Linked DNA regions of Caballeronia sp. LZ062. The protein of the gene in region 2 interacts with the protein of the main gene of each other region in a pairwise test. Links are inferred from orthologs where the notes say so. Each region holds a gene or a part of one and is shown on either strand. Other genes may lie near its edges.

Region 1 (17,401 bases), 2.0 Mb from region 2 along the record:
TCGAAATCGCGTATCAGGGCGATACCGTCGATATCGGATTCAACGTCACGTATCTGCTCGACGTGCTCGCGAATCTGAAGGTCGACACGCTCCAGGTGGCGCTCGGCGACGCGAATTCCAGCGCGCTGATCACCGTTCCGGAGAACGAGGAATTCAAATACGTGGTGATGCCGATGCGCATCTGACGCGTACGACACCGAAGACACTCCAAGGGGCGACGCGCCCCTTTGGCGTTTTTAAGGTGTTTTGAAAAGTTCGAGCATTTACGAGCAGTTATCGAAGCAGTGTCGAAGCAGTGACGCAGAACCGGAAGAAATCCATGACTGAAAACACACATTCGCAACCCGACAACAGCTACGGCGCATCCTCCATTCAGATCCTCGAAGGTCTGGAGGCCGTGCGCAAGCGTCCGGGCATGTATATCGGCGATACGTCGGATGGCACCGGTCTGCATCACCTCGTCTTCGAAGTGCTGGACAACTCCATCGACGAGGCGCTCGCCGGCTACTGCGACGACATTCACGTGACGATTCACGCGGACAACTCCATCTCCGTGACGGACAACGGCCGCGGCGTGCCGACCGGCCTGAAGCGCGACGACAAGCACGACCCGAAGCGCAGCGCCGCCGAGATCGTGATGACGGAGCTGCACGCGGGCGGCAAGTTCGACCAGAACAGCTACAAGGTGTCGGGCGGCCTGCACGGCGTGGGCGTCTCGTGCGTGAACGCGCTGTCCGAATGGCTGCGCCTCACCGTGCGCCGCGACGGCAAGAAGCACTTCATGGAATTCGCGCGCGGCGTGGTGCAGAACCGCGAGATCGTCGAGGAAGACGGCGTGCAGTACTCGCCGATGCCCGTCGTCGGCGACACCGAAAAGCGCGGCACAGAAGTCCACTTCCTCGCCGATGCGACGATCTTCGGCAATGTCGAATTCCACTACGACATTCTCGCCAAGCGCATGCGCGAACTGTCCTTCCTGAACAACGGCGTGCGTATCCGCCTGACGGACCTGCGCACCGGCAAGGAAGACGACTTCGCGTTCGCGGGCGGTGTGAAAGGCTTTGTCGAGTACATCAACAAGCAGAAGCAGGTGCTGCATCCGACCGTGTTCCACGCGACCGGCGAGCGCGAGAACGTGACCGTGGAAGTGGCCATGCAGTGGAACGACAGCTTCAATGAAAGCGTGCTCTGCTTCACGAACAACATTCCGCAGCGCGACGGCGGCACGCACCTGACCGGCCTGCGCGCGGCGATGACGCGCGTCATCAACAAGTACATCACGGACAACGACATCGCCAAGAAGGCGAAGGTGGAAACCACCGGCGACGACATGCGCGAAGGCTTGTCGTGCGTGCTCTCGGTGAAGGTGCCGGAGCCGAAGTTCAGCTCGCAGACGAAGGACAAGCTGGTGTCGTCGGAAGTGCGCGCGCCGGTCGAGGAAATCGTCGCGAAGGCGCTCGAAGATTATCTGCAAGAAACGCCGAGCGACGCGAAGATCATCACGAGCAAGATCGTCGATGCGGCGCGTGCGCGCGACGCGGCCCGCAAGGCGCGCGAGATGACGCGCCGCAAGGGCGTGCTCGACGGCATCGGGCTGCCGGGCAAGCTCGCGGATTGCCAGGAGAAGGACCCGGCGAAGTCGGAAATCTATATCGTCGAGGGCGACTCGGCGGGCGGATCAGCCAAGCAGGGCCGCGACCGCAAGTTCCAGGCGATTCTTCCGCTGCGCGGCAAGGTGCTGAACGTGGAGAAGGCGCGCTTCGACAAGCTGATCTCGTCGGAGCAGATCGTGACGCTCGTGACGGCGCTTGGCTGCGGCATCGGCAAGGACGATTACAACCTCGACAAGCTGCGTTATCACCGCATCATCATCATGACGGATGCGGACGTGGACGGCGCGCACATCCGCACGCTCTTGCTGACGTTCTTCTACCGGCAGATGCCGGAGATCGTCGAGCGCGGGTATATCTACATCGCGCAGCCGCCGCTCTACAAGATCAAGGCGGGCAAGGACGAACGGTATATGAAGGACGCGCACGAGCTGAACCAGCACATGCTGAAGCTCGCGCTGCAAGGTTCGGAACTGATTCCGAGCGAAGGCGCGGACCCGATTTCGGGCGATGCGCTCGGCGAACTCGCGCGTGCGTATCTGCTGGCGCAGGCGGTGGTGGATCGCATCAGCCGCATTTACGACGCGGCGGCGCTCGAAGCCGTGATGGACGGCGTCGTGATCGATCTGTCGACGGAAGAAGCGGCGGCTGCATCGGCGAAGGCGCTGGAAGCGCGGCTGCGCGCCGATCCGCTGAAGCCCGAGGTCACGGTCGAGCCGGCGTATGACCCGGTTCGCGAAGTGCGCTCGCTGCATATCAAGCGGCGTCATCACGGCAACGTGAAGGTTTCCGTGTTCGACGAAGACCTGCAACTGACCGCTGACTACAAGCAGCTGGTTTCGACGGCCGATACGTTCAAGGGATTGATCGGCGAAGGCGCGTTGATCAAGCGCGGCGAGCGGTCGATGGCCGTGTCGGACTTCAAGAGCGCGATGAAATGGCTGATCGCTGACGCCGAACGCAACGTGTCGAAGCAACGTTATAAGGGCCTCGGCGAGATGAACCCCGAGCAGCTTTGGGAAACGACGATGGACCCGAACGTGCGGCGTTTGCTGCGCGTGCAGATCGAAGACGCGATCGCGGCGGATGGCATCTTCACGACGCTCATGGGCGATGATGTCGAGCCGCGTCGGGCGTTTATCGAGAGCAATGCGTTGCGGGCGGGGAATATTGATGTTTGAGGGGAGATGTAGATAGACGCATAACCTGAGAAAAACAAACCCATAAGTTGAGAAACTTATGGGTTTGTTTTGTTAGTAGTCTGCGCCTATAGAGCGAGTTAGCTGTGTGAGACACAATGCTTTTCGCGCCATAGTCCTCAAATCGCAGAATCCGCAAAGTCGCTGATAGTGACAGATGCTTAGACACGGCTCGCGTCGGCCCATTTTCCATATGACGGTGAACCCGAAACAGCCGCACGGCATCATCCTTGTAATTAGGACAGACGCTCGGTCGGGTCGCGCTACTAATATCGTACGGAATGTCAGCCGCCAACGCCGCCAACGCAAGCGCAGATTTTGATACAGAGTCCCGCATCATCATCTTTCCAGCAAACTCATTGGACTATTACGCATTAAATTCTCAAAATTTCACAATGCGAGCAACGATATATCTGCGATACCAAATAGGAATAGAGAGTCCTTGGCGTTCGGTCGGACGAACTGTCGCGGCATCTTTTTCAACTGAAGGTGAGGCGGAGAAATCGGTGATTTTCACCGATAACGGAGCTGATTCGCAGGAAAAACGGTAATATTCGTTCCCATAAGTGCGGAACTGCGCGCTCTCGGTGCTGGTATCCGGAAGGGGTGCGTAAGTGAGCACTTGCGCGACATGCGCGTCACACATCATTCGAACAGCATATGGAATTTACTGCGGAACGATTTTCGGGTCATGAATCGTTTGTCTGCCGCTATGGCTGGTTGCGTAAGGTTTTCGATGCCGTCAACGCCTCGCCTGAGATATTAAAGAAGGACGCTGAAGCTACGGAGCGGTTAGGTATCGGCCGCAACATGGTTAGGTCACTACAGTTCTGGGGGGAAGCTACAGGCGTTATTCAAGTAGCGCGTGGGGACGGCAAAGGCCATGTTGCTGGGCCAACGGGTCGACTCCTCTTCAACGATGGAGGATGGGACCCTTTCCTCGAAAAGCCCGAATCGCTCTGGCTTCTTCACTGGTGGCTTTCCGCAAATGCCAACATAGCTGCTTGGAACGTCGTTTTTGGCGATGTCTCTATGGCCCGCTTTGAGAAAGCCGATGTCGTTGCAAAATTGACCCAGCGTGGTGCTGGCAACGCACGCGCGCTTGCCCAGTCAACTGTTGAGCAGCACACCTCGATTTTCCTGCAGAGCTACGTGCGGACAAACGAGTCAACTGACGACAGTCTGTGGTGCCCGCTGCAAGACCTGAAGCTAGTCCGACCGGTACCAAGCAGGACAGGCGCGACAATCTATGACTCTTCCGTTGCATCACCAATTGGCCTCAGCGTGCGAGTGTTTACTGCCGCGTTAGCTCACTTTTTTCGCATGCAATCGTCAAAGCGGAAGTCCCTGCCGATGCATGAGCTCGCACTGGCGAAACTGAGTCCCGGCGCAATCTTTCGACTCGATGAACCCCGTCTTTATGATTTTCTGCAGCAGACGGAATGCTTAACAGGTGGTGCGATTCGATTGATAGACACCGCCGACACCCAGAGTGTGGTCTGCGACGAGAAACTTCTTTCATCTGCCGAATCTATTTTTTCGCTTCTGGATGTCATAGCACATGTCTGAGCCTATTGCGACTCATCTGCTTCTTGACCGCCATTTCAGCCGGTCGATTTCCCTCGAGCGCGACTTGCATGACAAGGACGCCCTTGACGGCTATATGCTTACTCCGGCAGTAATTTCTGCGCTGACTCAAATTGGTACCGGTGTAAAGACGCAGGGCAAGCAAAGAGCTTGGAAGATTATTGGCCCGTACGGCAGCGGTAAATCTGCTCTGGCGTTACTGCTTTCGCGCCTTTTGGCCGGGCCAAAGGCGGCACGCAACGTTTTTGGCGCCCTTTCCGAGCGAGCCCCACATGTCGCCGCACTCTTCCGCCCAGGAAGCAACCTGCTTCCACTCGCAGTCGGTGGTTCACGTACGTCTCTCGGTTCCGCTATTGCCAAGAGCGCGAAAGAGACACTGCAGACGTGGACGGACCATCGTGGCGCAACCAAAGTGGTCAAGGCAATTGACTTAGAGCAAGGAACTTATAAAGGCCAGCGGCTGAACTCGGCATCCAATTCTCTTCTATTGGATTTGATTTCCTGCGCCCAGGAACAAGGCTATGGTGGCGTACTCCTCCTCATCGACGAACTTGGAAAATTTGTCGAGCACGCGACGCTATGGCCCGCGGAGGGCGACCTCATGGTTTTGCAGCAGGTCGCGGAATTAGCCTGCCGAGGCGACGATGCATCGTTGTTTGTGGTGACGATGCTCCACCAGCACCTCGCCGACTACGCCAAAGGCGTCGGCCGCACCGCATCGGATGAGTGGCATAAGATATCCGGCCGTTTCGATGAGGTCGCGTTTGATGAGCCTGTGCAACGCTACGCACATTTTGCTGCTCACGCGCTTGCGGCGCCGGCGTCAGTGACGAGGGTGCAGTCTATTCAACGGACGGCGCGCGCAAACTATAAGCGCGCTCTCACGCTCGGGCTTCTTCGTAGCTCCGGCGAAGCTGACAATAAATTATTTGAGCACGCTGAAAGGCTTTTCCCGCTGCACCCGGTCGTGCTTTCGGCAATGGCGCACGTTTCCAAGCGAATGGGACAGAGCGAGCGCTCGTTTCACGCATTCCTGCGTGGGCACGAACCGTATGCATTCCGAGACTTTATTCAGACGCGAACTCTCGACGCGAAGAACTGGTACTCAAGTGAGCAGCTATTTTCGTTCTTGAGACAGGGCGCCCGCCTGCGATTTCGTGATTTGGCCACCGAACGTAGATGGGAATTTGCTCTAGGCGCTATCGAGGATGCCGGTGAGAGGTCGGAAATCGAGGTTTCCGTATTGCAAGCTTTATCGGTACTCGAGCTGATGAGGAGCAGTGCACGGCTAGCCGCGACTCCCGACTTGATAGCCTTCGCCCTCGCAGACAAATTTTCAGTGGCTGATATTCAGGCCGCTTTGGACGAAAGCTGCAAGCGATGTATCTTGCTCAAAACACCAGGAGGTGAAGGGTACGCGTTCGCCGTCAATGAATCCGTCAATGTTGATGCCCTTTACGAAGTTGCGGGAGACTCTGCGAGTGACCTCACGGTTGCCGGACTTCAGAAATTGTTGAGTGAAAATACGGTTGTTGCAAGCGGCCATTACCACCGGAAGGGGACATTTCGGACGGTGTCAATCAACGTTGGTCAGGCCGTTGATGACTTTCCGAATTATTCGTCAGATGCAGATGGCTTGATTAATGTCATCCTCGTTGATGAGTCTCGCTCTGAGCATCGCGAGAGAGCGATGGCGCTTCAATCGACCAAAGGGTGCCCATTGGTCCTTTGGACGTCCATCGAGCTCAGCGAAAGCGCGCTCACGTCACTTCGCGAATTGTCGCGCTGGATGTCGGTCAAGGCCGCAACACAAAACGGCACCTTGGACCCTTGGACGTCGAGATACGTTGAAAATTCACTAGCCGACGTACGTCGGCGTGTCGAAGCCAATGTGATGAGCCGGCTCCTCGGACAAAGTGACTACCACTACGAGGGTGAGCCGGTACCTAGCGCTACGCAGTTGAATGTCAGCCAGGCAGCGTCGTGGATGTTTGACGCCGTATTCACGGATTGTCCGACGCTCGTCAATGAGCTTATCAATAAGGACCGCCCCTCCTCCGCGATTGTGCTCGCGCGACAGAGACTGTTTGAAAAATTGATGGCAACACATATGCCAGGCGAAGCACTTTTCGGTACCGTCGAGTTCCCTCCAGAGCGTCTTCTTTATGCCACGCTGCTGCGGGACACGGGAATCTATACCGAGCGAGCCAACGCGCCTTGGTCGACCCCAGAATCATTGAAACACGTCTGGCAAAGAATCGAAACACTGCTCCGGACGGCGATGCCGACAAGTTTCCGCACTATCTTGGAGCAACTGAGCTTGCCACCCTTGGGTATCAGGCAGGGCGTAGCATCAGTTTGGGTCGTCAGTTATCTATTGGCAAAGCGTGACGTATGCGCCGTATTCGAACGCGGGACCCTCGTCCTCGAGCTCACTGCGGACCACTTGGCTCGCATGTTCAAGAATCCCGACGCATTTCAGCTGCGCGAGTTTTCCGACGCTGGTCACGGGGAAAAGTTGCAACACCAGTATTGCTCGGTTCTGGCGTCTGTTGGCCAGTCGCTGTCGGCGGCACCGACGTTCCTTGAACTGTCACGAGCAATGGTCCGCTGGTACGCCCGGCTTCCAGAGTACGCGCAAGAAACCTTGAGCGTATCGGCCGACGCCAAATTGCTGCGCTCGACGCTAAAACGCGCCACAGACCCGATTGAACTTCTGAGTGAACAAATCCCCTCCCTATTCAATCAAGACGCAGGAGCGAAGGACTTTGTCCGCCGCTTGAGTTCTGCAATGAATGAACTGGGCAGCGCGTATCGTCGCCTTCAGGAAGAGGCTGCCGCCACGTTGGGCCGTGCATTTGGAATCCCCGGACCATTGGCTGTGGTAAGGACTCAGCTCCAGCGGGAATGTGCCGACTTAGCAGCAGACCTAGCTGACGTAGAGCTGAAGGCATTCGTGCTCCGATGCGTCGACGTTACTCCTGTAGACGACCGCTGGCTCGACTCACTCGCCACGCTCATCGTTAAAAGGCCCATGGAGTCTTGGGCCGATGACAGCCTTCCCATGTTTCGAGACGTGATTTTGGAGCTTTGTGGTCGGTACAAGCGGTGGTTGAAGGTTGCGATGGAGCGGGGTCAACACCGAGAAGCGACAGAGCGCTTCTTGAGCTTCACGATTACCTCTTTTGGCGGTGAAGAACGCTCGCTGCTCGTGGCCTCTTCAAAAAAGGCGAAAGAGCTGGCTGACAAGATATTGACCTCGTTGAAACCGCAGGTGAACGGCGACGCCGAAATGTTGCAGGCAGCGCTTGCACAAGCGCTGGCTGAGGTATTGCAAGCCAACGAAATGCGCATTGGAGCCGAGATTGACGGTCGAAAAAAAGCGAGTTAGGCACATTTTGAGTCTCTCGGGCGGCAAAGACAGTGCCGCCTTGGCCCTCTTCATGAGAGACAAGGTACCCGAGATGGAATATATTTTTAGCGATACGCGCAAGGAACTGCCAGAAACGTACGAATTCTTGGACAAGATTTCGAATTACCTAGGAAAGCCGGTCACAAGACTCAACGCAGACTTAGGTTTTGACCACTGGTATGAGATGTACGGCGGAATGATTCCTTCAAATCACCGCCGTTGGTGCACTCGAGCGCTCAAACTGAAACCTTTTGAGCAGTATTGCGGCAATGACGAAGTCATCAACTACGTGGGCCTAAGGGCAGACGAGAACCGCTCCGGGTACATTAGCCACAAACCCAACATCAAAGCGGTCTATCCGTTCATTGACGCGGGACTGGTATTGCGAGACATTGAAGAAATTCTTCGTGTCGCCGGCGTCGGTATGCCGCCGTACACCAAATGGGGAAGAACGCGCTCGGGATGCTATTTCTGCTTTTACCAGCAAAAAATAGAGTGGGTCAGGCTCAAGGAGACGCATCCCGACCTGTATGAAAAGGCGAAGGAATATGAGCGGCCATACGAGAAGACGGGAAATTTCTTCACCTGGAGTCAAGGTGAAAGTCTGGCAGAGCTAGAGCAACCTGCGCGTATGGAGCAGATTAGGACCGAGCATATCATCCGCGTGCAGCGAAAAATTGAACGTCGAGAGAATGTAACGCTACTCGAGCTGTTCAAAGATGCAGATACCGGCGAAGAGGCAGATGACGATGATGACCAAGGCTGCTTAGTTTGTCAGCTGTGAACAAGAAAAATCAAAACCGAGGGGCAAGTGATGGCGTTCACCTTTAAAGCACGTGTACTGCTCGAATTAGGTGCAGAACTAATAAGCTCGGATGCAGTTGCGGTGTATGAGCTTGCAAAAAATGCGATTGATGCTGGTTCGAAAGAACTTCGGTTTGAAGTGTCTATCACCCTTCAGCATTCAAAATATCGGCTCTTGTGTGACTGGTTGGATGACCACGCAACCAACTATGACATAGAGGCCTTTACCGCCAAAGTCGACTCCTTAGTCGAGATTGACGCGCCAGCAAGGATGCGTGCGAAATTCTATGAGGCACTCGCGGAACCCGCGACCTCAGCGGCGGCTAGAACCGCACTCGATGAAGCGTACCTCGCAGGCAATAAAATTGTCATCGCCGACAAGGGGCATGGCATGACTCGGCACGCGTTACGGGAGTGCTATTTGACCGTCGGAACACCTATGCGTCTCCTTCAGAAGCAGACGTCGAAAGCGACAGGTCAAGCTGACAACTCAGGAGCTTCCGCACCTGTGCTCGGTGAGAAAGGTATCGGACGCTTAGCCGCAATGCGCTTGGGACGAAGCGTACACGTGAGAACTAGCGACCCGCAAGGCGCGCGTGCCCGAATGCAAATCCCCGAAACGGAACGAGGTGAGCCGGAGGACCCAACTCTCTGGAATGTGCTACGGTTGGACTATCGGCCAATATTCGCGGACCCCAATCTCGGTATTGAAGACGTTGACTTCAAGCCGGCCTTCGGCGGCACAAAGCCGGACCCCGAGGCAAGTGGGACTACGCTTACAATTCGTGACCTGCAGAGCGACTGGGACTTAGAAAAGCTGGAAAGCTTGACGAATAGTCAGTTGGTGAAGCTAGCGGACCCATTCGCCTCCTCGTTTGCTACAAGATTTTTTCTGTTGAAGCTTCAGGACGAGGTAGTTGAGTTCGGGAAGTTCGAAAGTATGAAGCTCAAGCACTCGGACGTTGAATGCACAATCAGTTTTCGGGAGCGAGAGCAACAAGCCAGCAATTCGCAAGATTGGACGCCAATGGAGTTGGTCGTTGACGTTAACTACAAGCGTTTCGGGAAGCGCCAAGTTTTCCCGTTCAGTGGCGACCACTTGAAGAGCTGCATCACCTTGGCCCCGACTCGCGGAAAGCGTCCAAAAGCTGATGACCCGCTTCCCGCCAACGATGCGGTCGAGGGAGGATTGCGTCGGCTCGGTCCGTTTGAAGCGAAATTTTGGTGGTTCAATCGCGGGCGGATACAGCGAGAGGACAAGGACCTATGGAGTGCGCTCAAACCGTTCGTGGCGAATTGGAGTGGTGGACTATTAGTCTACCGGGACGGCTTTCGTGTATACCCGTATGGGGCTCAAGGAGACGACTGGCTGGACCTGGATAGGAACGCATTGTCGGCATCCCGTTATCGTCTAAACCGTGCGCAGATTGTCGGCTATCTGCGCATCGCCCACGACAACAACCCAGCGCTTCAAGACCAGACGAACCGGGAAGGCTTTCGAGATTGCGTGGAAAAAGAAGCATTGCGCCGCCTCTTGAGACATGTATTTATAAATGTGTGTCGACCTTTTCTCGAAAGAATCGACAATGAGGAGAGAGAGGAGGACCTCGGTAGCATCGACAAAATCGAAGCGAGAATGTCCGAGTCACAGCGCGATGCTGTAGGAATGCTTAAGAATCTTCAGAGGGAGCTTCCGGAGCAAGATAGCAATATTCGCGAGATTATCTATCAGCTTGGTGAGATACAAGACGCTTGGGAAAGGGCGAAGTTGACAATTGCCGCTCAAGAACAGGAAATGGAGCAGTACATAGACCTAGCGGGGCGAGGACTGCAAGTCGAATTTATCGCGCACGAGATGGCTCGTGTAACAGCTAACATCTTAAATTTACTGAAGGGCGATAAACCTCTTGAATCTGCCGCAGTTAAGGGCATGTTGGAGGCACAAGTAAAGACTCTTGAGAAGAAGATTCGCAATTTGGACGTATATAGCATCCCGGGGCGACAACGGCGGACCGGTACGGACGTCGTTGAACTAGTCAAAGCGTTCCAAGAAGTGCACGCCGATAAAGTGACTCGTCATAATATCGACTTCAAAGTTTCTGGCCTCGAGAAGCCATTGTTAGCTAAGGTGGAAAGAGGTCAGATTTTAAATATTCTCGATAATTTGTTTGCAAACTCGTTCTACTGGCTGAAGACTCGGTCGGATAGGTCGATGCGCCCGTCAATTCAGGTCGTCATCGACGCTCAGGAGCGTACTCTTACGTTTCGTGACAATGGGCCGGGAATACCGCCCACGCTCGTTCCACAACTCTTTGTGCCGTTCATGACCACCAAGCCACCGGGCGAGGGCAGAGGTCTTGGTTTGTATATTTCAAGAAAATTTGCGGGATACAACGACGCAACCTTGGAATTGGGACCTGTGAGTACGGACGGCGTTCACCACGCCTTTGTGTTGTCGTTTAAGAATACGCCAAAAAAATGAGCACCGTTGCCCAAGTAGATAACAACCTGCTTCGTGCCTTCGCGCCAATTGTTGTCGTCGTTGATGACTGTTTCACAAAGTTGGATTTTTCGCGAATCGACGGCACTGATTCGGCGCGATTCGAGCGCACCGTGACTGAAGCTGAGATAGAAGCGTTACGAGCCGAGATTCCACAGCTTGACTCTGTCGAGGATTTTCTCGTCGACGAGCTCCTCCTCGAAAACGCGTGGAAGCTATGGAAGGCCAAACCACTAGAGTATCGTTTTCTCAACGCGCTCTTCCAAGGGTTTGACGCGCAGGCCGGTGCTCCTTCGGCTCCTGTGGAAGAGTTGGTCACATTTCTGCGAGATACCGTCGGCTTCGATGTCAAAACTCATCCGAGCGTTGAGGAGGCAGAGGACGACATCAAGGCGAGTCGCCTTCTGTTTCTCGACTTCAACTTGAAAGGACAGGTGCCGGAGCTTGAGCGTGGACAGACGTACGCGGGCGCAATCATCGAAAGCTACGAGCAATGGGGAGCACTCCTGAGCGAGGGAGCGCGAATCGATGGCGCTTCGCTCGAAAGGTATGTAATTTTGATGTCGTCCAACCTGCCGGATGTTCCAGACCTGGAGCGCTTCCGCCAGACGACTAAGATTCGAAGTGCGTTTTTTCAAGCGGTTGATAAAGCACGGATTACTGCTGAATGGACAGCGAAGCAGCTCAGGGAGAAATGCAATGGTGATTTAACGGCGCGCGGTTTGTCCAACATGCTCAACTCCTTCAAACAGGCAGTCGAGCATGCAGCGCGAGGGCTGATGGAAGACATCGAAAGGCTTGAGCTGCATGACTTGGCTTTTTTGCAAGCCAGTCGCCTCAATACCGAGGAGCAGCATATTGGTAATTATCTTTCGTGGCTTTTTTCGGAGGCACTAGCCGCTCGCACGAGAGGCCGCCCCGAGCTGTCGACTGCGGGAGCTGCAATTCCGGACGCGAACGAGCTCTACTTTAGCGGACGACTTCGGCCGGGAAGTTTGCTGTTCCAGCTGTACTCGGAAGTGGCTTTTTCTTACCCATGGAATGTAAGGCCGGGGCGTCTGCGCTTCGGAGACGTACTTCGCGAAAAGCACATTCTCGACCAGCTCGACTTTCCGCTCTCAATGCTTGAAGACTTGGAGCAGGATTGCCGCCATTGGCTTGATTTCGCCGCGCGCCAAGAAGTAAGCGAGTCCCGCATGCTCAATACGGGCGACAAGCTTTTACTTGTCATGTCACCTGCTTGCGACCTGCTGCGCTGTAGTGAGGATTTCGAAGTGCTCGTGGTCCGCGGCACGGTGGTGCAGACAGTACCCGATATTGTAAGCGCCTTCGGGATGCCCCATCCGGTTTCGGATGGCTACATGATGCGCAGAAGTAGCGACCCTGACGATGGAGTCGCGCTTATAAAATGGAAAACGAAAGCAATCAAAACTGTCCGCTGGAGAACACTTGCGAATCCCCGATTGTTCGAAAGGTGTGGTCGCCTCAACGATACGTTTTCTAACGATATCAAGCAGAAGCTGATGAGTGATTTGAGCCGAGTTGGAGTCCCTATCGACCCATCATTTGCACGCCCGATGACTGGTTGCCTTTGGATAAAGGGAACGGCACAGGGTGCGCAGCCGATATTGGTCAAATTCCCAACCGAGTTCGTGTCCATGGTTCAAATAGGTGGCCGTAAAGGCACCGCGAGCGAGAGCGGAGTCGTCGTCTTGTCCGAAGAGCTGGTGGGTTGGCTGAGCGAGGAGCTTCCAAAAAAATTTCCCGCCGGAAATGCGGGAGCGGCAGCTTTGCCAGGCCCAGTGGCCAATTTCGTGGCAGAGCTTCTCGAACAGCCGGGTTACCGATTCAATATCGATAAGAGCGTTGCGCGGTTCAGCAGGGTCAGCGGGAAGATAAGCTTCGAGGATGAGTTTGTCGAAGAGAAGCTTGTCGTCAAAGACGCCGTACATATTCAATGTTATCCGTACATCGCTGGCGTGAAGGCCGCAGATGCTATCGAGCAGGGATTGAATGGGGCGTCTTGAAGCTTCCCTTCGTTCGCGATGTTAAACGGAAACGCACATTCGGGGCGAGTTCCAACGGTTGAAGATTACGAATCACTCAACGTTGGAAGCTCGATGGACGCTAGTGGAAACAGGCAACGATTTCTGGCGCTTTAAAAACAGCACGGCGGGGCACAGCCCGCTTCGCGGGCTGCAACCCGTAAAAGCTCATCCAAACTTCCAATAGAGCAGGAAATCGACACACCAGAATGATGTTTCTGAGCATCAGGGGTGGCTCAATTCTAGATGCAAAAGTGGGTCAGTTTCCGGCGCAAATTAACACTGAAATGCCGTTCCTTCGCCTGCAAAGCGATGATGTCTGGCGTGTCGACGCGCACGGATCACGCGGCGCGATCGCGTCGAACGCGGCGCTGACCAAGACGCAATTGCGCGCCATCGACGCAACGGGCCGGTTCTCCGACGACGTCCAGCGCGCCTTCGACAGCGATCCGCAAGCCATCAGCGACGTCGCCCGCGTCTTGCTCGACGCGCATTTTCCCGACAGCATGCACGAGGACATTCTCGCCGCCGTCGGCCTTTCGCTCGACGCGCCGCAGACCGGCAAGACGCGCCGCAGCCCCAACTTCCGCGACGACGTACTCAGGGCGTACGAGTACCGCTGCGCGCTGTGCAATCTCGACATGCGCATCGGCAACCGCACGATCGGCCTCGAAGCCGCGCACATCAAATGGTTCCAGTTCGAGGGACCGGATGTGGTGGAAAACGGCATCGCGCTGTGCTGTCTGCATCACAAGCTCTTCGATATCGGCGCTTTCACGCTCGGCGATGAACGTCGCGTGCTGGTCTCCGAAGAAGCGCACGGCACCGACCAGTTCGACCACATCTTGCTGCGACATCACGGCAATCGCCTGAACGCGCCCGTCAGAGCGGAGCATCACCCGTCGACCCAGTTCGTCGACTGGCATCGCAGCCAGGTCTTCCGCGGACAAGCCCGCCCGCTCTAATCCCCGAAGCCCCGCCGCAACCCGCGTACACTTCGGCTTCGAACCAATCCATCTTGCGCGGCCGAGCCCGCGCGGATCGCAATCAAGAGAACTTCCTCATGTTCACCTGCCGAAACCAGTCCTGCCAAGCAGAATGGGAGCCCTCGGACGTCGTCATCAAAAACGAAGGCCAGGGGCTGCTGTTCCGCTGCCCGATGTGCGGCGCGCGCAACTACGTGACGCGCCACGACTCGCCGGACGGCGCCGTCTCCTACGAACAAGTCAGCGACATCCCGCCGCGAGGCTCGCATTAACGCCATGACCACCGACACCTCCTTCGCGAACCTGCCGCTTTCCCCCGCGATGCAGGCGAACCTGCAACAACTCGGCTACACGTCGATGACGCCGATTCAGGCCGCGAGTCTCCCGCATGCGCTCGCGGGGCACGACCTCATCGCGCAGGCGAAGACGGGCAGCGGCAAGACCGCGGCCTTCACGCTGCCGCTGCTCGCGCGGCTCGATGCGAAGCAGTTCGCCGTGCAGGCGCTCGTGCTTTGTCCGACGCGCGAACTCGCCGATCAGGTCACGCAGGAAATCCGCCGACTCGCGCGCGCCGAAGAAAACGTGAAGGTGCTGACGCTGTGCGGCGGAACGCCCATGCGTCCGCAGATCGCGAGTCTCGAGCACGGCGCGCATATCGTCGTTGGAACGCCGGGGCGCATCATGGATCATCTGCAGCGCGAAACGCTTTCGCTCGCCGCGGTCCGCACGCTCGTCCTCGATGAAGCCGATCGCATGCTCGACATGGGCTTCTTCGACGATATCGCGTCCGTCGCGCGCCAATGTCCGAAGGATCGCCAGACGCTGCTCTTTTCCGCGACGTATCCGGAAGGCATCGCGAAGCTGAGTCAGCAGTTCCTGCGCAATCCGCGCGAGATCAAGCTCACCGAGCAGCACAGCAATGCCAAAATCAAGCAGCGGTTCTATCAGGTGGAAGATCACGAGCGCCTGCATGCGGTCGGGCTGCTGCTGGATCACTATCGGCCGGTGAGCACGCTCGCGTTCTGCAATACCAAACAGCAGTGCCGCGATTTGCTCGACGTTTTGCGCGCGCAAGGTTTCGAGGCGCTCACGCTGCACGGCGAACTGGAACAGCGCGAACGCGATCAGGTGCTCGTGCAGTTCGCCAATCGCAGTTGTTCGGTGCTCGTCGCGACCGACGTGGCGGCGCGCGGGCTCGACATCGCGCAATTGGAAGCGGTCATCAACGTTGACGTGACGCCGGACCCGGAAGTGCATGTGCATCGAATCGGCCGCACGGGGCGCGCGGGCGAGGAGGGCTGGGCGCTGTCGCTTGCGAGCATGGACGAGATGGGGCGCGTTGGCGCCATCGAAGAGGCGCAGCGCTCGGAAGTGGAGTGGCATCCGCTGTCGGAACTGACGTCGGCCGAACCGGGCCATCTCAAGCCGCCGATGGCGACGCTCCAGATTCTCGGCGGCCGTAAGGACAAGATCCGCCCCGGCGACGTGCTCGGCGCGCTCACCGGCGAAGCGGGCTTCGACGGCGCGCAGATCGGCAAGATCAACGTGATGGATATGGTGACTTACGTGGCGGTCGAACGCGGCATTGCGGATGACGCCATGCGCAGGCTCGGCGTCGGGAAGCTGAAGGGGCGGAAGGTCAAGGTAAGGCGGGTCTGAGCGGCTGTGCTTCGACGCGCTCGCGCGCCATGACAGTCGACGTGGCGCGCTTATCGCGGGTTGGCGCTTTCAACTTGCACCCGTGCCACGGTCGCCAGCGTCGCGTCGCTGTCACGCTTCAATGCCTTCGTTCGCCTACGCGCCGTGTGAAGAACTGCGCCATGCATGCCGAGGCGCTGCCGGTATTGCACGCCACGAGCGGCACATCTGAGCGCCTCTAAATCACTCCCGCGCCATCCCCGCCGCCGCGCCGCGATCACGCGTCACCAGCCGCAAACCACTCGCGATGCTCGCCGCGCCGGCGAACCCCGCGCCGAGCGAAAGCGCGAGCGCCGGACCGTGCTTCCCCGCGATGCCGAAGCACAACGCGACGAGCGCCGCGCCCGTCGCCTGTCCGACGAGCCGCGCGGTCGCGACGACGCCGCTCGCGCCGCCGCTGCGCTCCCGCGGCGCGCTGGCCATGAACGCCTTCAGATTCGGCGACTGAAAGAAGCCGAAGCCCGCGCCGCAAATCGACATGCGGATGCAGATATCGAGCGCATGTGGATTCGCGGGCAGCGCCGCGAGCGACACCATGCCCGCGCACAAAATCGCGAGTCCGATGCCGCCGAGCAGGCCCGGCGCGTAGCGGTCGGACAAGCGCCCCGCGATGGGCGCCATCAACGCGACGAGCACCGACCACGGCGTCATCAGAAAGCCGGTCTCGACTTGCGTGCGGCCGAGCACGGTCTCGAAGTAGAACGGCAGCGACACGAACGCGAGCCCTTGCGCGGCAAACGAGCAGACGGCGGTCATCGTCGAGAGCGCGAACATGGGACGTCGAAAGAGATCGACCGGCAGCATCGGCGCGGGATGACCGCGCTCGCGCCGCAGCATCAGCGCGCCCGCGACGAGCGCAACGGCCAGCGCCGCGAGCACCGTGTGCGACGGCGCGCGCTGCGCCGCTTCGCCGAGCGCGAAGATCAGCGACGCGAACGTGATCACGTTGAGCGCCGCGGCCACGCGATCGAAGCCGTGCGCGCTGCGCTTCGTCTGCGGCAGCGCGGGCCACGCGATGAAAAGCGCAAGCACGCCGACCGGCAGATTCACCGCGAAAAGCCAGGGCCACGTGCCGAGCGAGAGCACGATGGACGCGACCGTCGGCCCGACCGCGAAGGCAATGCCGACGATCAGCGCGTTCAGCCCGACGCCCCGACCGAGCCGATGCAACGGGAAGATCGCGCTGATCAGCGCCGTGTTCACGCTCATGATGGCGCTCGCGCCGAGTCCTTGCAGCAAGCGCGCGGCGACGAGCGTCGGTAGCGACCACGAGAACGCGCATATCGCGGATGCGATCGTGAACACGACGAGCCCGCCCAGATAAACGCGCCGATGCCCGACGATGCCGCCGAGCGCCGCGAACGGCAGCAGCGTGGCGACCATCGCGAGCTGATACGCGTTGATGATCCAGACGGACGCGGCGGGCGTCGAGCCGAGATCGGCGGCGATAGCCGGCAGCGCCGTATTCGCGATGGCCGTATCGAGCGTGGCCAGCGCGACGGCCAGCAGAATGGCGGCCATGCCGCGCCGCTCGCGGGGAGTCATCGGCGCATCGGCGTT
Region 2 (7,247 bases):
TCCTCCAGCGCGGCGGCCACCGACGCATCGTTGCGATGGCCTTCGAGATCGATATAGAAGTAGTACTCCCACGTCCCGACACGCGCGGGCCGCGACTCGAAGCGCGTCATCGACACGCCGTGCTTCGCGAGCGGCTCCAGCAGCTTGAACACCGCCCCCGGCTCGTTAGCGACAGACACGATGAGCGACGTCTGGTCGTGACCGCTCGCATCCGACGGCTGCTTGCCGATGATGACAAAACGCGTGCGGTTGTGCGGATCGTCCTGAATCAGCGAATACACGACACCGAGGCCGTAGTGCGTCGCGGCGCGGTCGCCGGCGATGGCCGCCACCGTCGGGTCCGCCACGGCCATGCGGGCCGCTTCCGCATTGCTCGACACCGCCTGCCGCTCCAGATGCGGCGCGTTCGCGGAGAGCCACCGCTGGCATTGCGCGAGCGCCTGCGGGTGTGCGCAAACGCGCGTCACGCCTTCGAGAGAGCCGGACGCCGTCAGCAGATTGTGATGAATCGGCAAGGCGAGTTCGCCGCCGATCACGAGTTGCGTTTGCAGCAGCAAATCCAGCGTGCGCGACACCGCGCCTTCCGCCGAATTCTCGACCGGCACGACGCCGTACTGTGCCGCCCCGGCTTCGACCGAGCGGAACACTTCGTCGATGGACGGGCACGGCAGCCCCTCGATGGAATGCCCGAAGTATTCGAACATCGCCTGTTCGCTGTAGGTGCCGACGGGCCCGAGGAACGCGGCGCGCAGCGTCTGTTCGAGCGCGCGGCTCGCGGCCATGATCTCGCGCCAGATCGCGCTGATGTGGTCGGCGGCGAGCGGGCCGTCGCTGATGGCCTGCAAACGCGCGATGACCTGCATTTCGCGCTCCGGGCGAAACACCGGCGCGTTGAAGTGCTTCTTCACCTCGCCCACTTCGAGGGCGACCGAAGCGCGCTGATTCAGCAGCGCGATGAGTTGTGCGTCGAGCGCGTCGATGCGCTCACGCAGCGGTTTGAGTCTTGAATTAAGATCGTCGTCCATGCGGTGCGTGTTGTGCGAATGCGGTTAGAGGAGCGACGGCGCGTTCACGCGCTCGTCCGCTCGAATTCCTTCATATAGTCGACGAGCGCCCTGACGCCCTCGACCGGCACCGCGTTGTAGATCGATGCCCGCATGCCACCGACGGACTTGTGGCCCTTCAGCTGCAGTAGCCCGCGCGCTTTGGCGCCGGCCAGGAAATCGGTATTGCGCGATTCATCGGCGAGAAAGAACGGCACGTTCATGCGCGAACGGTTCTGCCGATTCACCTTGTTCACGTAGAAATCGCTCGCGTCGATGGTGTCGTAGAGCAGCTTCGCTTTCTCGACGTTGCGCGCTTCCATCGCCTCGAGGCCGCCCTGCTTCTTCAGCCACTTGAAGACGAGCCCGGCCATGTAGATGGCGTACGTGGGCGGCGTGTTGAACATCGAGTTGTTCTCGGCGACCGTCTTCCATTCGAACGCGGACGGGCAGATGGGCAGCGCGCGGTCGAGCAAGTCCTCGCGCACCATCACGACCGTCACGCCCGCCATGCCGATGTTTTTCTGCGCGCCCGCGAAGAGCGCGCCGAACTTGGCGACGTCCATCGGACGCGACAGGATGTGCGACGACGCATCCGCGACGAGCGCAATGTCGCCGAGATCGGGAATGTCGAACGCCTCGACGCCGTCGATGGTTTCGTTCGTGCACAGATGCACGTAGGCGGGATCGTCGGACAGCTTCCACTCGCCGATGGCCGGCACGCGCGTGTAGCCCTCTTCCGTCTTGCCGGTGGCCGCGATGTGCGGCGTGCAGTACTTCTGCGCTTCCTTGTATGACTTCGTCGACCACGAACCGGTCACGACGAAATCCACCGTCTTTTTCGAGCCGAGCAGATTCATCGGCACGATGGCGTTCTCGCCAATGCCGCCGCCTTGCAGAAACAGAATCCGATGCGACGCAGGCACGTTCAGCAGTTCGCGCAGGTCCGCGAGCGCCGCTTCATGGATCGACATGAATTCGGCGCCGCGGTGGCTCATTTCCATCACGCTCATGCCGCTACCTTGCCAGTCGAGCATTTCGTCGGCGGCTTGCCTCAACACTTCTTCTGGCATGGCGGCCGGGCCGGCGGAGAAATTGAACACGCGCATGTGGAAATCCCGAATGGCAGGCGCGACGTTGCGTCGAGTCGCTTGGTTCAGCGGATGACGCGCGCCTGAAAAAGAAATGGCTGCTTGCGCTTTCGCGCAAACAGCCATTATCGCACTGTCCTGAAAACCCGCCAACGCGCGGGGCAGCGCGCCCCGCTGCGAGTTTTCCGGTTGTCGCGCCGTGCTTACTTGCCCGGCTTGACGCTTGCCACTTCTTGGTCCGCTTGCGTGCGGGTCGCCTTGATGGCTTGCGGCATGTACTTCTGCATCAGACCGTTGACGACGTCGCGGCCAACCTGGTCCTGAACCTGAATGAACTTGCGGCCCGTCGGGCTCTTGTAGAAGTTCGTCAGATCCTTGATTTCGTCGGTCGAGTAGTACTTCGCGTATGCGTCGTACTGGGCCTTCATGGCGTCCTGGCGGAAGTTGTCCGTGGCGAACACCTGGCCAGCCGAGTCCACCAGCTTCGGCACTGCGTTCTTCTGCAGCGTCGGGACGGCTGCCTGCTTCTGCTTGTCGTTCAGCGACTTGTTCTCCGACAGCGCGTCCGACAGGATGGCCGGAACGAGCTGCTTCGCTTGCATCTGTGCGCTGTTGCCGATTGCGCCGACGAGCTTTTGCGCGTCGATTGCGTCCAGCAGATCCTTGATCGCAGCTTGCTTGGCCGGATCAACCGGTGCTGCTGCGGCCGGCGCCGCCGCCTGGTTCGGCGCCTGGTTCTGAAGCGACTGAGCCATCGCGAAAGTCGGCACGAAAGCGGCCAGCAACATCCACTGCTTGAAACGTCCTTGCATCATTACTCCCTGTAAAAAATATTCAGTCAGCACTGGCGACGAGCCTTGCACGTCCGCATAGCCGCCGCTGCGCTTCTTTCACATGAAGAGCGCAGCGCCGACATCAGGCTCACGTCGCGCAGCTTAACCAATTCAGGCTTTCAAAAGCGATAACCGGAAACGGGCGACACAAAAAATATCAGGCGCTTTCGTCACCTTCGCCGTTCGGCGTGTCGTCCGGCGGTGCAGTTGAGGCGTCGGTGTCCGCTGCGGCATTGGCTGCGTCCGCTTCCTCGAGCTCGGCGTCCGCCTCGGCTTCGGCGATATGCTGCAGTCCCGACAACTTCGTGCCCTCGTCAAGGCTGATGAGTGTAACACCTTGGGTTGCACGGCCCATTTCGCGGATTTCGGACACACGCGTGCGAATGAGCACGCCAGACGTGGTGATCAGCATGATCTGGCTTTCCGAATCGACGAGCGTCGCGGCGACCACCTTGCCGTTGCGCTCCGATGTCTGGATCGCGATCATGCCCTTCGTGCCGCGGCCGTGGCGCGTGTATTCGTTGATCGGCGTGCGCTTGCCGAAACCGTTCTGCGTGGCCGTCAGCACGGACTGGTTCTCGCCGCCCGCCACCAAGAGCGCGATGACCTGCTGCCCTTCTTCGAGCTGCATGCCACGCACGCCGCGCGCTTCGCGGCCCATCGCGCGGACGTCGTTTTCGTCGAAACGCACGGCCTTGCCCGAGTCCGAGAACAGCATGACGTCGTGCGCGCCGTCGGTGATGGCCGCGCCGATGAGGTAGTCGCCGTCATCCAGACCGACCGCGATGATGCCCTTCTTGAGCGGACGGCTGAACGCTTCGAGCGGCGTCTTCTTGACGGTGCCGAGCGCGGTGGCCATGAACACGTACTTGTCCGCCGAGAATTCCTTGATCGGCAGAACGACGTTGATCTTCTCGCCGTCCTGCAACGGGAACATGTTGACGATCGGACGGCCGCGCGAGTTGCGCGAGCCCTGCGGCACTTCGTACACCTTGATCCAATACACGCGGCCGCGGTTCGAGAAGCACAGCATGTGATCGTGCGTGTTCGCGATGAAGAGCGTGTCGATCCAGTCGTCTTCCTTCATCTGCGTGGCCTGCTTGCCGCGCCCGCCGCGCTTCTGCGCGCGGTATTCGGACAGCGGCTGCGACTTCACGTAGCCGGCATGGGACATGGTCACGACCATTTCCTGCGGCGTGATCAGGTCTTCGGTATTGAGCTCGGTCGCATTCATTTCGATGCGCGAGCGGCGATCGTCGCCGAATTCCGCGCGCACCTGGCCGAGTTCGTCCACGATCATCTGGCGAATGCGTTCCGGGCGCGCGAGGATGTCGAGCAGGTCGGCGATCTGCGCCATGACTTCGCGATACTCGCCGACGATCTTGTCCTGCTCGAGGCCGGTCAGGCGTTGCAGACGCATCTGCAAGATTTCCTGCGCCTGCACGTCCGACAGCTTGTAGAGGCCGTCTTCCTGCAAACCGTAAGCCGGATTCAACCCTTCCGGACGGTACGCGAGACGTCCACCCGACGCTTCCGTCTCGGCGCGCGTCAGCATTTCGCGCACGAGCGACGAGTCCCACGGACGGTTCATCAACTCCTGTTTCGCGATAGGCGGCGTGGGCGCGGCCTTGATGATCGCGATGAATTCGTCGATGTTCGCGAGCGCGACGGCGAGACCTTCGAGCACGTGCCCGCGGTCGCGCGCCTTGCGCAGTTCGTACACCGTGCGCCGCGTCAGCACTTCCCGTCGATGCGACAGGAAGCATTCCAGCATTTCCTTCAGATTCAGCAGCTTCGGCTGGCCGTCGACGAGCGCGACCAGGTTCATGCCGAAGGTGTCCTGAAGCTGCGTCTGCTTGTACAGGTTGTTCAGGACGACTTCGGGCACTTCTCCGCGCTTCAGTTCGATCACGACGCGCATGCCGCTCTTGTCGGATTCGTCGCGAATGTCGGAGATGCCCTCGATCTTCTTCTCGTTGACGAGTTCCGCGATGCGCTCGAGCAGCGTGCGCTTGTTCACCTGATACGGAATTTCGTCGACGATGATCGCCATGCGCTGACCGCGGTCGATCTCTTCGAAGTGCGTGGCCGCGCGCATGACGACGCGCCCGCGGCCGGTGCGATAGCCGTCGCGTACGCCGGCCACGCCATAGATGATGCCTGCCGTCGGAAAGTCCGGCGCGGGCACGATCTCGATGAGCTCGTCGACCGACGATTCAGGGTTATTCAGCAGATGCAGACAGGCATCGACGATTTCGCGCAGATTGTGCGGCGGAATATTGGTCGCCATGCCGACCGCGATGCCCGCCGAGCCGTTGATCAGCAGATTCGGAATGCGCGCCGGCAGCACGAGCGGTTCGTTCTCGCTGCCGTCGTAGTTCGGACCGAAGTCGACGGTTTCCTTGTCGATGTCGGCGAGCAACTCATGGCCGATTTTCGCCATGCGGATTTCGGTGTAGCGCATGGCGGCGGCGTTGTCGCCGTCGACAGAACCGAAGTTGCCCTGGCCGTCTACCAGCATGTAACGCAGCGAAAACGGCTGCGCCATGCGAACGATGGTCTCGTACACCGAGGCGTCGCCGTGCGGATGGTACTTACCGATCACGTCGCCGACGATACGCGCCGACTTCTTGTACGCGCGATTCCAGTCGTTATTCAGTTCGTGCATCGAGTACAGCGCCCGGCGATGCACCGGCTTCAGGCCATCGCGGACATCGGGAAGCGCGCGCCCGACGATTACGCTCATCGCGTAATCGAGATACGAACGGCGCATTTCCTCCTCGAGGGAGATAGGCAGAGTCTCTTTGGCGAATTGATCCATTATCCGTGTCTTGAACTGTGCAGCAGCGACACGGCAGCGCGTTCGTCAGTTTCGCGACACCCGCGAGCCGGCCGCGCGACTTGCGCCGGCCAGGCGCGTAGCCGGCGTACGCTGCGGCGCTGCGAACGCAGCGCATCGCGAGATTCTACCACGCGGCCCATGTGCGCCCGGGGCGGTGCGTATACATAGTGTTGAAGTACTCGGAGTCGCTACTCGCAAGCGCCGCGGGCCATGAACGCTGTACCAATTACTTACAAAAACTGGGGAACGATTTCCGTCAATTGGTCATCGAGCCGGGCTATCATGCCGCCTCACCTCTTCGCGAAACGGCGAAGCGGCAGCGATGAAGATACGCAGGAAGGCACGTTCAGGCACGTGAAGTGCGCACGTTCGGCGCCTTCCCCGGACTGTGACCGGCTACTGTCCCTTTCTTGTTGCGGAGGCACCACATAAGGTTGCGGGCGAACTCGGTGCAGGGATATTTTTATCGTTGCAAGGGAACGATATGGCAAAATGCCAACGCACAAAGTTAGACACTGCTCGAAGTCTATACAAAGCGTTTTGTTCCGCAGGGGAATGTTATACTTCGAGCAATGTATGACCGGTCTTCGTCTACAAGGCTCGCAGTAAACCTGCGGTAATCTCAATTTCGAGAGGAGAAATATGAATAAACTTTCAAAGCTCGCGTTCATTGCAGCTACCGCAGTTATGGCTGCATCGGCCTCGGCGCAATCGGTGCCGGCCTCGCGACAAGCCGTCAATGACAACTGGGTGAATGGCACGGGCGAGTATGTGTGGATGAACGGCACGAACGAACTGTGCTGGCGCGACGCATTTTGGACGCCGGCCACGGCTAACGCGAAGTGCGATGGCGCACTGGTCGCGCAAGCTCCGGCTCCGGCAGTTGCTCCGCCGCCGCCGGCAGCACCCGCTATCACCAGCCAGAAGGTCACGTACCAGGCCGACGCCCTGTTCGACTTCGACAAGGCAGTCCTGAAGCCGGCCGGCAAGACCGCGCTGGACGATCTCGCATCGAAGATCGGCGCGCTGAACCTGGAAGTCGTGGTTGCAACGGGTTACACCGACCGCATCGGTTCGGACAAGTACAACGACCGTCTGTCGCTGCGCCGTGCGCAAGCTGTGAAGGCGTACCTGGTCAGCAAGGGCATCGAAGCCAACCGTATCTACACGGAAGGCAAAGGCAAGCGCGACCCGGTCACGAAGGGTTCGTGCACGCAGAAGAACCGCAAGCAACTCATCGCCTGCCTCGCACCGGATCGTCGCGTGGAAGTCGAAGTTGTCGGCACGACGCGTCAGCCGCAACAGTAAGTTCTGCCGGCTTGCCGCAGATCGAACCCCCGCCTCGGCGGGGGTTTTTTTATGCCCGGCGCCGGCGCATTGACGAAGTTTCTTGCGGAATGCCGGCCCGAGGCGCGCCTCGCGTTTTGCCGGCCCTGAT

What was found.
Region 1: the proteins of gyrA (region 2) and gyrB interact in binary tests that used the Escherichia coli proteins (3 or more experiments, as listed by UniProt). The link is inferred for Caballeronia sp. LZ062 from one-to-one orthologs.

What each region holds. Positions count from the first base shown.
Region 1 is NZ_JARTWB010000002.1:2,494,424-2,511,824, reverse strand. Bases 1-3,055 are described here. They hold gyrB (DNA topoisomerase (ATP-hydrolyzing) subunit B), read left to right. Parts: upstream 1-319; coding sequence 320-2,791; downstream 2,792-3,055. Other genes in these bases: dnaN (DNA polymerase III subunit beta), read left to right, coding at 1-185. In the rest of the region: P9239_RS17775 (DUF4007 family protein), read left to right, coding at 3,470-4,378; P9239_RS17770 (hypothetical protein), read left to right, coding at 4,371-7,787; P9239_RS17765 (phosphoadenosine phosphosulfate reductase family protein), read left to right, coding at 7,762-8,592; P9239_RS17760 (sensor histidine kinase), read left to right, coding at 8,623-11,094; P9239_RS17755 (hypothetical protein), read left to right, coding at 11,091-13,139; P9239_RS17745 (hypothetical protein), read left to right, coding at 14,221-14,415; ATP-dependent RNA helicase DbpA, read left to right, coding at 14,420-15,802; P9239_RS17735 (MFS transporter), read right to left, coding at 16,025-17,386. UniProt on the Escherichia coli protein: DNA gyrase negatively supercoils closed circular double-stranded DNA in an ATP-dependent manner to maintain chromosomes in an underwound state.
Region 2 is NZ_JARTWB010000002.1:504,456-511,702, reverse strand. The notes cover bases 2,925-6,111. They hold gyrA (DNA gyrase subunit A), read right to left. Parts: upstream 5,789-6,111; coding sequence 3,125-5,788; downstream 2,925-3,124. Other genes in these bases: P9239_RS08360 (DUF2059 domain-containing protein), read right to left, coding at 2,925-2,946. In the rest of the region: pheA (prephenate dehydratase), read right to left, coding at 1-1,025; serC (3-phosphoserine/phosphohydroxythreonine transaminase), read right to left, coding at 1,070-2,152; more of P9239_RS08360, read right to left, coding at 2,338-2,924; outer membrane protein OmpA, read left to right, coding at 6,452-7,117. UniProt on the Escherichia coli protein: A type II topoisomerase that negatively supercoils closed circular double-stranded (ds) DNA in an ATP-dependent manner to maintain chromosomes in an underwound state.